DNA from 2 places in the Brevundimonas sp. SPF441 genome. Region 2 is predicted to be linked to the other one. Evidence: predicted binding sites of a transcription regulator. Region 2 holds the regulator's gene; the other holds the start of a gene.

Region 1 (6,650 bases), on a different contig from region 2:
CATCCACGCCGATCCGCCGGGCAGCCTGGAGGCCTATTGGCAGGAGATCGGCCGGGGCGGGCGCGACGGCGAGCCGGCCGAGGGCATCACCCTGTATGGCCCATCAGACATCGCCTGGTCCTTGCGTCGGCTGGACAGCCGCCCGATGGCCGAGGAGGTCAAACAGGTCCAGGTCAGGAAGACCCGCCAGCTGTTCGCCATGCTGGACGGCGCCGTCTGTCGCGCCCAGGCCGTGCGGCGATACTTCGGCGAGCATGACGCCCAGCCTTGCGGCGTCTGTGACATCTGCGGCGACCCGCCCCAGCTTTACGACGCGACCGTCCCGGCCCAGAAGGCGCTGGCGGCGGTGCAGCGCTTGGGCGGCCGGTTCGGGCGCAATCGCGTCGTCGATCACCTGACCGCCCGCACCAAGGATGTGCAGCCGTGGGAGCAGCAACTGTCCACCTGGGGCATAGGGCGCGAGATTTCGCTGAACAGCTGGCGCGAGATCGTCGATCACCTGCTGTTCGAAGGTCTGCTGGCCGAGGATCCTAATGACGGCAAGCCGCTGGTCGGGCTGGGCGATCCCGAGGCGGTGCGCGCCGTCTATCGCGGCGAGCGCCAGATCGAGGTGCGTCGTGCGCCTCTGAGGGCCGATACGGCCCCGCGCCGTCGTGACCGATCGGGCGAAGGGCGCAATGCGGCGCTGGAGACGATGGACGCGGACGTCCGCGCTCGGTTCGAGGCTTTGCGCGCCTGGCGCCGCGACCGCGCCTCGGAACAGCACGTCCCGCCCTATGTCATCTTCCAGGACCGGACGCTGCTGGAGATCGCCCACGCCGAGCCGGGCGACCTGAACAGTCTGGGCGCCATTTCCGGCGTCGGTCAGTCGAAGCTGGATCGCTACGGCAAGGGCGTGCTGGAGGCGCTGGCCGCCCTCTAGAAGGCGTCAGACTTCCGGCTTGGGCGGGGCGGTGATGACTTCGACGTTGTCGTTCAGCAGATAGGACAGTTCCGACAGGGCTGTGGCGCGCTCGGCCGGGTTGGCGGCGGCCTGAACGGCCTGAACCTTCTTGGGCATGTCCTCGGAAATGCCGCGCAGGATGCATTTCAGGTCGCCGTCGGTGCCGCGTTCCTTCAGGATCAGGTGACCCTGCATGTCCAAGGCGGCCAACTGTTCCGCCTGGGCTTTGAAGCCGGTGAAGGCCTGGCTGGTGAAGAAGGCGGCGTCGTCGGCGGCCTTGGCGGCGGCCCAGCCATCGACGACAGCCTTCAGGCTGGCCGAGCGTGAGATGATGTCAGCGAACAGCGGCTCGCCCGCCACCGAGATCGGCGCGCCGGGCGCGGCGGCCGGCTGTTCGGCGGCCAGGGCCACCGAGGGATTGGACATCGCCAGGGCGATCGTGAGAGCAAGGCCGCAGGACATGGAGGTGACTTCCTGTTTCAGCGTCCGCTGGGACGTTGAACCTGAATACGTCCCAGCCGTAAACGAGTGTTTACCCTGTCATTCCCGATGGAGACAACGATGACCCGCGACGCCGCCTGGACCGCCTTCGACCAAGCCGCCGCCGAGGCCGCCTCCGTGCGGATCGTGGATCAGTTCGCCGCCGATCCTGACCGGCTGGCGCGGATGTCGGTCGAGGCGGCGGGGCTCTATCTGGACCTGTCGAAACAGAGCTGGACCAGGGCCGCCTTCGACGCTTGTCTGGACTTGGCGCGCGCCAGCGACGTCGAAGGGCGTCGAGCGGCCCTGTTCGCCGGCGAGGCCGTCAATCTGACCGAGGGCCGGGCGGTCCTGCACCCCGCTCTGCGCGCTGCGCCGGGCGCCGACTTCAAGGCCCTGGGCGAGCCGGTCTCGGCCGAGGTGGACGCCGTGCGGGCGGACATGAAGGCCTATGCCGATGCAGTACGGTCGGGCGCCGAGGCGGGCGCGACGGGCAAGACGTTCGAGGCCATCGTCCACGTCGGCATCGGCGGTTCGGACCTGGGGCCCCGCGTGGTCTGGGACGCTCTGCGCCCGCTGGACCCAGCCATCGACCTGCGCTTCGTCGCCAATATCGACCCGCGCGACATGGCCGAGGCGTTGACCGGCCTCGATCCCGAGACCACCCTGGTGGTGGTCGTCTCCAAGACCTTCACGACCCAGGAAACCCTGGCCAACGCCGAGGCGGCCAAGGCCTGGCTGGCGGCGTCGCTGCCGGCCGAGGGGATGACGAAACACTTCATCGGGGTGACGGCGGCGCCGGACAAGGCGGCGGCCTTCGGCTGCGGCCGGACATTCGCCTTCCGGGACTGGGTCGGCGGGCGCTATTCGCTGTGGTCGGCGGTCAGCCTGTCGTGCGGCATCGCCCTGGGCTGGGACGTGTTCGAACGGATGCTGGCGGGCGCGGCGGAGATGGACGCGCACTTCGTGTCGGCCCCGCTGGAGCGAAACGCCCCGATCCTGCTGGCTTTGGCCCAGGTGTTCAACGTCGATGGCCTGAACCGGCCGGCGCGGACGGTGGCGCCCTACGCCCACGCCCTGCGTCGCCTGCCGTCTTTCCTGCAGCAGCTGGAGATGGAGTCGAACGGCAAGCGGGTGCATCGCGACGGCACGCCGGTGACGCGCCAGACCTGCCCTGTCGTCTTCGGCGAGCCGGGCACCAATGGTCAGCACGCCTTCTTCCAGCAGATCCACCAGGGACCGCAGACCGTCCCGGCCGAGTTTGTGATCGTGGCCAAGACTCATGCGGACGCGCCGGAGGCGCCCCCAGAAGCGCCTTTGTGGTCCAACGCCTTGGCCCAGGGCCAAGCCCTGATGCTGGGCAAGACGACCGAGGCGGCCAAGGCCGAAGGGTTGGCGCAAGGGTTGTCGGAGGAGGAGGCGACGCGCCTGGCGTCCCACCGCACCTTCACCGGCAACCGTCCATCGACGGCCATCGTCATGGATCGTCTGACGCCCGAAACCCTGGGCGCGCTGCTGGCCCTGTATGAGCACAAGACCTTCGTCGAGGGCGTGATCTGGGACATCAACAGCTTCGACCAATGGGGCGTCGAACTGGGTAAGGTCCTGGCCAAGGCGATCCTGAAGGACGTGAACGCGGGCGGCCCCTCGGCGGACCTGGATCCGTCCACGGCGGCCCTGATGACGCGTCTGATGGGTTGACGCGAAAAGGGCCCGTCCTTGCCGGACGGGCCCTGCCGATCAACCTAGAGCGTCAAACGCTTACCAGCGGCGGTCGTAGCGGTAGTCGCGATTGTTGCGATAGTCGCGGCGGTCATAGCGCGAGTCGTAACGGCGGCCGTCGTAGCGGTAGTCGTAGCCCGAGCGGCTGCGGTCGATGCCGTGCTCGCGCTCCCAGTGGCCTTGATTACGGTAGCATTGACCGCCGCGGTAGTATTCGCAGCCCGAGCCGCGGTTGGAGGCCACTGCGCCCAGCGCCGCGCCGGCAAGCGCACCGCCCGCGATGTAGCTGCCGTCGCCGTTGCCATAGATGGCGCCCGCCAGACCGCCCACCGCGGCGCCGATCAGGGCGTTGCGGCCGGTGTTGTCGCGGTCGCGCGATTGCGCGGAAGCTGGAGCGGCCATCAGGCTCAGGGCCACGACGGGGGCGGCGGCGACCGCCGTAATCTTCAGCAGCTTGGACATTTTGGTCTCCTTGTTGGCTTGCCGATCTGCGTTTCCGGGGCGGGAAGGCATCCAGCGTTGAGGCCTTTCTATCGCTCCCAGTTTGAACGACCCTGGAGACGGGCATTCATTTTCGGTTCATTTGTCACAGAGAATTCGCGCGGCGATCCACCGCCGCCGCTTGACGATGACCCTGCCTCTGCCTAACTCCCGCTCGCGTTAGCACTCTCGCTGGTCGGCTGCCAAAACGGCGATCGCAAGAGCGCCGCACACCGTTTCAGAAACGCCCCGATCCGGGGGTTTTAAAGGGAGAAGTCCGATGGCGTTCCGTCCGCTCGGCGACCGCGTGCTGGTCAAGCGCGTTGAAGAAGAATCCAAGACCAAGGGTGGCATCATCATCCCCGACACCGCCAAGGAAAAGCCGCAGGAAGGCGAAGTCGTCTCCGTCGGCCCTGGCGCCCGCGACGACACCGGCAAGGTCAATGCTCTGGAGCTGAAGGCCGGCGACCGCATCCTGTTCGGCAAGTGGTCGGGCACGGAAGTGAAGATCGACGGCGAAGACCTGATCATCATGAAGGAATCCGACGTCCTGGGCGTGCTGTCCTAAGCACCCGACGTCTGACGTTCTTCAATTAATTCATATAGATAGGAGCTGCCCGCATGGCCGCTAAAATCGTACACTTCAACACCGACGCGCGCGACAAGATGCTGCGCGGCGTCAATGTGCTCGCCAACGCCGTCAAGGTGACGCTGGGTCCCAAGGGCCGCAACGTCGTAATCCAGAAGTCCTTCGGCGCTCCGCGCTCGACCAAGGACGGCGTGTCGGTCGCCAAAGAGATCGAGCTGGAAGACGCCTTCGAGAACATGGGCGCCCAGATGATCCGCGAAGTCGCTTCGAAAACGAACGACAAGGCGGGCGACGGCACCACTACCGCAACCGTTCTGGCTCAAGCCATCGTGCAAGAGGGCCTGAAGGCCGTCGCCGCCGGCATGAACCCGATGGATCTGAAGCGCGGCATCGACAAGGCCGTCGGCCTGGTGCTGGAAGAGATCAAGTCGAACTCCAAGCCGGTCTCCAACAACTCGGAAATCGCCCAGGTCGGCACCATCTCGGCCAACGGCGACTCGGAAATCGGTGAGCTGATCGCCCAGGCCATGGCCAAGGTCGGCAACGAAGGCGTCATCACTGTCGAGGAAGCCAAGACCGCCGACACCACCGTCGACGTCGTCGAAGGCATGCAGTTCGACCGCGGCTACCTGTCGCCTTACTTCATCACCAACGCCGACAAGATGGAGGCCCAACTCGAAGAGCCGCTCATCCTGCTGTTCGAGAAGAAGCTGACCTCGCTGCAAGCCATGCTGCCGATCCTGGAAGCCGTGGTGCAGTCGGGCCGTCCGCTGCTGATCATCGCCGAGGACATCGAAGGCGAAGCCCTGGCGACCCTGGTCGTCAACAAGCTGCGTGGCGGCCTGCGCGTCGCCGCCGTCAAGGCTCCTGGCTTTGGCGATCGCCGCAAGGCCATGCTGGAAGACATCGCCATCCTGACGGGCGGCCAGGTCATCTCGGAAGACCTGGGCATCAAGCTTGAGAGCGTCACCATCGACATGCTCGGCAAGGCCAAGAAGGTCACCATCACCAAGGACGACACCACCATCGTCGAAGGCGTCGGCGGCAAGGACGAGATCGAAGCCCGCGTGGCCCAGATCAAGCGCCAGATCGAAGACACCACCTCCGACTACGACAAGGAAAAACTGCAGGAACGTCTGGCCAAGCTGGCCGGCGGCGTCGCGGTTCTCCGCGTCGGCGGTTCGACCGAAGTCGAAGTGAAGGAAAAGAAGGACCGCGTCGACGACGCCCTGAACGCCACGCGCGCCGCGGCTGACGAAGGCATCGTTCCGGGCGGCGGCATCGCCCTGCTGAAGGCCTCCAAGATCCTGGCCGACGTCAAGGGCGACAACGCCGACCAGAACGCCGGCATCGCGATCATCCGTCGCGCCCTGCAGGCTCCGATCCGTCAGATCGCCGAAAACTCGGGCGTCGAAGGTTCGATCGTGGTCGGCAAGGTGCTGGAAAACGGCGACGCTTCGTTCGGCTTCAACGCCCAGACCGAAGAGTACGGCGACCTGGTGCAGATGGGCGTCATCGACCCGGCCAAGGTCGTCCGCACGGCCCTGCAAGACGCCGCTTCGGTGGCCGGCATCCTGATCACGACGGAAGCCGCCGTCGCCGACGCCCCCAAGAAGTCGGGCGGAGCCTCGGCCCCCGACATGGGCGGCATGGGCGGCATGGGCGGCATGGACTTCTAAGTCCAAGCTGACCGACGCTGAAATGCAGAAGGGCGGGGTCGCAAGACCCCGCCCTTTTTCATGTCTCCTCCCTGCGAAGCGGGGAGGGGGACCGCGCGTAGCGGGGTGGAGGGGCTCTTGAAGTCCCACCGATGTCGGAGATGCGGCGCCAGCCCCTCCGTCACGACGGCAAGAGGCATCGCGCCACCTCCCCACGAGGTGGGGAGGAGACAGCGTTCTAGAACTCCGAAATCGCGCCCGGCTTGCGGGACCGCGTCTTCAGCCACATCACGCCCAAGAGGTCCGAGACCGAGGCGCGCAGGCGGCCCCAGTTGGTGTATTTCGACCGACCGACCTCGCGGTGGCGGTGGTCCACGTCGAGGTACTGGTTCTTGAACCCCTCGCGGATCATCAGCGCCGGCAGGTAGCGGTGGATATGATCGAAGTAGGGCAGGCGCAGGAAGACGTCGCGGCGGAAGGCCTTCAGTCCACAGCCGGTGTCGTCGGCGTCGTCGCCCAGCAGTTTGCGTCGGATGCGGTTGGCCCAGATCGAGGCCTGGCGTTTGGCCTCGGTGTCCTGACGTTTGGCGCGACGGCCGCCGACCAGGCCCACGTCGCCGGGGGCGGACAGAAGCGCATCGACCAGGCGGGGCGCATCGGCCGGCGGGTTCTGGCCGTCGCCGTCCATCGTCACCACGACTGGCGCCCGCGCGGCCAGGACGCCGGTGCGAACCGCCCGGCTCTGGCCCGCATTGGTCCCGTGGGCCAGCACGCGCAG
Region 2 (6,650 bases):
TCGGCAGACGGCGCTGAATACGGTGCTTTACGACGCCTACGATCGGATGTTCGCCGTCCAACTGGGCGGCGCCTATCCGACTGCGCCGAGCCGATCCTATCAGGCGGCGCCGTTCGAGCAGAATACCACGGCGACAACCAGCCTGGCTCTGCCGGGCGGCGGTCGATTGAACCTGATCGCGGCCCAACCCAGCGCCCGACCTGACCCGATCGCGCCTCGTTACGATCTCTATGATGCGCCCTGGATGGGGGACGAGCCGCGTCAGGAGGCGATGCTTGACGTCGCCACGGGCCGGATGAATTTCTCGGTCTGGCAAGGCAAGGGCGGGGCGACATCGCCGTTCAACGGCGCGGCGGGCGACGGTTTCGCCGCCCTGGCCCAGGCCGATCACGCCGTACGCGGCGCGATGCGGTTCGGCCCGGTGACGGTCTCGGGCGAGAGCGGCGGCGGCGATCGCCGGATGCCGCTGCGTCGTGTCGAGCAGGACGCCTCGACCTATAGTCGCGCGGCGATCGGATGGCGCGGAGCGGACGGCGGTCTGTCGTTCAGCGTCGGCGCCCTGGATGAACGTCTCGGGCCTTTGGGCGCCTTCCTGCCGGGCGGGTCCGACTTCGCCCTGCCGTCACGAACCAGCTTCTATGCGCTGGGCGGCGACTGGACCCTGCGGCCGGGCCTGCGCCTGGTTGGCGAGGCGGGGATGGGGTCGACCCGGATCGAGGGTCGGTTCCTGTCGATGGATCAGGCGGCGATCAGTTCGAATTGGCGGCTGGGGCTCTTGACGGGCTGTTCGATGATCTGTGACCGGATCAGCTTTACCCTGGCTCAGCCGCTCAGGATCGAGCGCGGAACCTTCTCCGCCATGCTGGCGGATGTTCCTGTCGAATATTTCGATCCGCTGACCTACTCGCGCCGCAGCTTCTCGGCGACGCCCAGCGGCCGCCAGATCGACTTCATCCTCGGTGGCGAACGTCGGCTGTGGGATGGGTCCAGCATGACGCTGCAAGCGGTCGCCAGCCGCGAGCCGCGCCATGTCGCAGACGCGCCGCCGGAGTTCGCCCTGATCGGAGCCTGGCGGCGTCAGTTCTGACCGACGCCGCCTGACGACTGCGGATCAGGCCTTTCCGTCGAAGGCTTGACCGTCGGCGGCGGGGGCGGCGCCATAGGGGTTGGGAGCCTGGGCGCCGGATCCCTTGGCGGCGACGACGACCATTGCGGGGCGCACGGTGCGGCCGAACAGTTCGAAACCGGACTGCATGGTCTGGATCACCGATCCACCGGGCACGGTCTCGGACGGCTGTTCCATCATCGCCTGGTGGAGATGCGGGTTGAAGGCCTCGCCGGCCTGGGGCGCAACGCGCTTCAGGCCGTTCGCGTCGAAGGCCTGCAGCAGGGCCTTCTGCGTCAGTTCCAACCCGGTCACCAGACCGGCGGTCGCGCCCTCGGCGTCCTTGGGCGCAGCCATCAGGGCGCGTTCCAGATTGTCGGCGACGCCCAGTAGGTCCTTGGCGAAGCGCTGGATGGCGAAGGCGCGGGCGTCGTTCTGCTGCGTCTCCGAACGGCGCTTCAGATTCTCCATCTCGGCGGCGACGCGCAAGGCGCGGTCCTTCCATTCGTCACGCTCGGCGATCACGGCGTCCAGCGGCGCCAGATCGTCTGACGGATGGGCGTCCAGACCGTGTTCGGCGTTGGTTTCGGCCATGTCGGCGTCCACGTCGTTCAGTTCGTCGTTAAGGGGCTTGTCGCTCACTTGTCGTTCCCGTCCAGCATCCGGCCCAGCACCCGGGCGGTATAGTCCACCAACGGAATGACACGGGCGTAGTTCAGTCTTGCGGGGCCTATGACGCCGATGGCGCCCAGAACCCGCTGTTGGCCGCTCATATAGGGCGCCGCGATCACGGCGGAACCCGAAAGTGAAAACAACCGTGTCTCGGCGCCGATGAAAATGCGCACGCCTTGGGCTGCATCGACGCCGTCCAGCAGGCCGATCAGCTGTTCCTTCTGCTCCAGATCATCGAAAAGGACGCGGACCCGCTCCAGATCGGCTAGGCCTTCCCGGTCCTGAAGCAAGTTGGCGCGACCCCGCACGATCAGGGCCCGCTCGCGATCCTGGCCGCCGGACCACGCAGCGAATCCGTCCTCGACCAGGCGGGCGGCCGTCTGGTCCAGTTCACGCCGTGCGATTTCCAACTCTTGGGTCATCTCTCGCTTGGCGTCGGCGAAGGGGCGGCCGCGCAGGCGGGCGTTCAGGAAGTTGGAGGCCTCGACCAGGGTTGAAGGCGTGACGCCGGCCGACAGGGTCATGATCCGGTTCTCGACCGTGCCGTCGTCGGCGACGATCACCGCCAGGGCCTGATCCCCGCCCAGGGCGACGAACTCGACATGTTTGACGCCGGAATCACGGACCGGGCTGGAGACGACGCCCGCGCCGCCGGCCAGACCGGACAGCAGGTTCGAGGCCTCGTCCAAGGCGGACTCGAAGTTCCGGCCGCGCCCGGCGAGCCGGCCGTCGATCTCGCGACGCTCTTCCTTGGTCAGGTCGCCGACCTCCAGCAGGCCGTCGACGAACAGGCGCAGGCCCGCATGGGTCGGGATGCGCCCGGCCGAGGTGTGGGGCGCCGCCAGCAGGCCCGCGAGGGTCAGATCCTGCATGGTGTTGCGGATCGAGGCAGGCGACAGGGCGATGCCGCCCAGCGACAGGGTCCGCGACCCGACCGGCTCACCGGTCTCCAGATAGGATTCCACGATGCGACGGAAGATGTCGCGCGCCCGCGCATCCAGCCCCGCCAAACCCGCGAGGGACTGGCCGGCGTCGAACGGCGGGTTTTTCGGGGCATACAGGCTCACGGTTTCAGGATAAGCACCGCCGCCACAGCTTCCAAGGTCAGACTTCCAGGATCCCTCCCATGCGCCATTCGCAACGCACCGACGATCAACTGCGTCCCGTGACCATCGAGACCGGCGTCAACCGTTATGCTGAGGGCTCGTGCTTGATCAGCTTCGGCAACACCAAGGTGCTGGTGACCGCCTCGATCGAGGACAAGGTGCCGGGCTGGATGCGCAACACGGGCCAGGGATGGGTGACCGCTGAATACGGCATGCTGCCCCGCGCCACCCACACGCGCGGGCGTCGTGAAGCCGCCGCCGGCAAACAGTCGGGCCGCACGCAAGAGATTCAGCGATTGATCGGCCGCTCCCTGCGCGCCGTGGTGGACCTCAAGGCCTTGGGGGAACGCCAGGTGTTGATCGACTGCGACGTCATCCAGGCCGACGGCGGCACCCGCACGGCGTCGATCACCGGCGCCTGGGTCGCCATGAGCCTGGCCCTGAACTATCTGCGCGACGAGGGCGTGCTTAAGGCCGACCCGATCACGGATCAGGTGGCGGCCGTGTCGTGCGGCGTCTGCGACGGCGTGCCGGTGCTGGACCTGGATTACGAAGAGGATTCCGAGGCCGAGGCGGATTCGAACTTCGTCCTGACCGGCTCGGGCCAGATCGTCGAGGTCCAGGCCACGGGCGAGAAGCGCGGCTTCTCACGCGCCGAGTTCGACCGGCTCTTCTCGCTGGCCGAGATCGGCTGCACCGAACTGTTCGCCCTGCAGAAGGCGGCCTTGGCGGCGGTGAAGCGATAGGGGGTTTCACCTCGAGGCGCGGACGGGCATCCTCGTTCGGTCAGTCCTGACCGGAGACAAGTCGATGCGTCGATCCCCCTGGCTTTCAATGGCCGCCTGCGTTCTGTTGATGGCCGGATGTCACCGCGCTGATCCAGCCGATCAGCCTGCGCCCGGAGACACGGCGGCAAGCAGCAACGTCATCGACGCGGTTCCACTGGCGCCGGACGCTCCGCCGCCTGCCGCGCCCGTCAAGCCGGCGGCTGCGGAGAAGGAAGCCGCCAAACCGGCCGAGGACCCTGAGGCCAGCATTCCCGAGGGTCCAGACATGCCCGCTCAGCCGGTGCCGATCAGCGAGGTCCCCTGCCGCGAAGCCATCGGCGCCGCCGCCTCTGCCCGGCTGGTCGAGCGCTGCACCCAAGTCAGCCCGGCGACCCGCCCGCCCTGCAACGCCGCCAACCCCTGCGACCTGATCCAGGGAGAGATCGACCGGTCCTGCAAACTGTGGGAACGCGACGGAGACCCGCCGGCGGCGTGCAAGCCCTAGGCTGAGCGCACCGCGCCCGCCACATCGGCCACCACCCGCTTGACCAGCGCCTCGTCGTCGCCCTCGGCCATGACGCGGATCAGTTTTTCGGTGCCCGACGGCCGCACCAGCAGGCGGCCCGAGCCGTTCAGCGCCGCCTCGGCCTCGGCGATGGCGGCCTTGACCGTGTCGGTCTCCAGCGGCTTGTCGGCGGTGAAGCGGACGTTCTCCAGCTTTTGCGGAACGGGGTCGAACTGGCGGGCCAGTTCGCTCATCGGCTTGCCGGATTCGACCAGGACGGCCAGCACCTGCAGCGCCGCCATCAGGCCGTCGCCGGTGGTGGCGTGGTCGTGCAGGATGATGTGGCCCGACTGTTCGCCGCCGATGTTGAAGCCGCCTTCGCGCATCCTTTCCATGACATAGCGGTCGCCGACCTTGGTCCGCTCCAGCGTCAGGCCTTCGGACTTGAGTGTTCGCTCCAGCCCCAGGTTGGACATGACGGTGGCCACCACGCCCCCGCCGGTCAGGAGGCCGCGCCTGGCCCAGTCCAGCCCGACCAGGGCCATGATCTGATCGCCGTCCACGACCCGACCCGTCTCGTCGCAGATGATCAGTCGGTCGGCGTCGCCGTCCAGGGCGATGCCGATATCGGCGCGGTAGCGTTTGACCGCATCGGCCAGGGTCGCCGGATGAGTCGAGCCGCACTCGGCGTTGATGTTGGTGCCATTCGGGGTCACGCCCACGGGGAAGACTTCGGCGCCCAGTTCGAACAGGGTGGTGGGCGCGACCTTGTAGCCGGCGCCGTTGGCGCAATCGACGGCGATGCGCAGCCCTTGCAGCGTCAGCCGCTTGGGGAAGGCCTGCTTGGCGATCTCGATATAGCGAGCCTGGGCGTCGTCGATGCGTTTGACCCGGCCCAGTTTGTTCGACGGCGCCAGGCCCTGGTCCAGACTCTGGTCCATCATGGCCTCGATCTTCAGCTCGATCTCGTCCGACAGCTTGTAACCGTCCGGCCCGAACAGCTTGATGCCGTTGTCGGCATAGTCGTTGTGCGAGGCCGAGATCATCACGCCCAGATCGGCGCGCATCGACCGGGTCAGCATGGCCACGCCGGGCGTCGGGACGGGACCGAAGGTGCGCACGTCCATTCCGACCGAAGCGAAACCGGCGACCAGGGCCGGCTCAATCGTATAGCCGGACAGGCGCGTGTCCTTGCCGATCACCACAAGATGGCGGCGGTCGTCGTCGGTGCGGAACAGTTTCCCTGCGGCCAGACCCACGCGCAGCGCGACCTCGGCCGTCATCGGATAGGTGTTGGCGCGGCCGCGAATGCCGTCGGTGCCGAAATATTTTCTGTCGCCCAAGGTGCGGTCCTTTGTTTCGGGTAACGTTCCGAAACCCCTTTTTTGATGCGGCCCGCCTTAAGATTGCATAGACGGCCGATGGGGCTTGATGTGTGGCTTAGCCCCGGATCGCCGCCAGTGCAAAGCGGCGCCCTTTTCCTGACTTCTCGGAGCCTTCGCTCATGTGCGGCATCATCGGCGTCACCGGCAACGGACCTGTCGTTCCCCGGCTGATCGACAGCCTGAAACGGCTGGAGTACCGCGGCTATGATTCCGCCGGCGTCGCCGCAGTCGTGAACGGGTCGGTCGAGCGCCGCCGCGCCAAAGGAAAGATCCGCAATCTGGAAGCCGTCCTGGCCGAGGAGCCGATGACGGCGACGGTCGGCATCGGCCATACCCGCTGGGCCACGCACGGCGCGCCGACGACGGAGAACGCCCACCCGCACAAGGCTGGGCGCGTCACCCTGGTCCACAACGGCATCATCGAGAACTTCGCCGAGCTGAAGGCCGAACTGGCCGCCGAAGGCCATGTCTTCGAAAGCCAGACCGACACCGAGGTCATCGCCCACCTGCTGGACGCCGAACTGAATACGGGTCGTGCGCCGCTTGAAGCCTTCAAGATTACCCTGGACCGGCTGACGGGCGCCTATGCGCTGGCGGTGCTGATCGACGGGACGGACGACCTGATCCTGGGCGCGCGACGCGGCAGCCCTCTGGTCGTCGGCTGGGGCGAGGACGAGATGTATCTGGGCTCGGATGCGCTCGCGGTCGGTCCTTTCACGCAGAAGATTTCCTATCTGGAAGAGGGCGATTACGTCGCCGTGACCAAGGCCGGCGCCCAGATGTTCGACGTCGCGGGCAAGCCGGTCGAACGCGCCATCGTCCAGGTCTCGGCCTCATCGGCCATGGTCGAGAAGGGCGAATATCGCCACTTCATGGAGAAGGAAATCCATGAACAGCCCGACAGCGTCCAGCACACCCTGTCGGAATATCTCGACCTGGTAACCGGCAAGGCCAAGACCAATCCTGTCGATTTCGCCGCCATCGACCGCATCCAGATCGTCGCCTGCGGCACCGCCTTCTACGCCGGCCAGATCGGTCGTTATGCGTTCGAGAAACTGGCCGGCCTGCCCTGCGACGTCGAGATCGCGTCCGAGTTCCGCTATCGCTCGC

What was found. Region 2 encodes HrcA, which represses chaperone genes, less so after heat shock. Its sites were predicted from a motif close to GTTAGCANTCNNNNNNNNNGANTGCTAAC; they were not measured.
Region 1: the regulator HrcA is predicted to act here: its motif matches at 3,805-3,833, upstream of groES (co-chaperone GroES).

The regions. Positions count from the first base shown of each region.
Region 1 covers NZ_WJWX01000012.1:62,490-69,139, forward strand. The annotation lists gene recQ (DNA helicase RecQ) at 1-922, shown strand, start outside; gene GGC30_RS08875 (hypothetical protein) at 929-1,405, opposite strand; gene pgi (glucose-6-phosphate isomerase) at 1,505-3,124, shown strand; gene GGC30_RS08885 (hypothetical protein) at 3,185-3,607, opposite strand; gene groES (co-chaperone GroES) at 3,906-4,193, shown strand; gene groL (chaperonin GroEL) at 4,247-5,893, shown strand; gene GGC30_RS08900 (glycosyltransferase family 2 protein) at 6,111-6,650, opposite strand, start outside.
Region 2 covers NZ_WJWX01000021.1:1,029-7,678, forward strand. The annotation lists partial or broken gene GGC30_RS11955 (S8 family peptidase) at 1-1,087, shown strand, start outside; gene grpE (nucleotide exchange factor GrpE) at 1,112-1,699, opposite strand; gene hrcA (heat-inducible transcriptional repressor HrcA) at 1,744-2,838, opposite strand; gene rph (ribonuclease PH) at 2,904-3,629, shown strand; gene GGC30_RS11975 (hypothetical protein) at 3,694-4,155, shown strand; gene glmM (phosphoglucosamine mutase) at 4,152-5,498, opposite strand; gene glmS (glutamine--fructose-6-phosphate transaminase (isomerizing)) at 5,660-6,650, shown strand, end outside.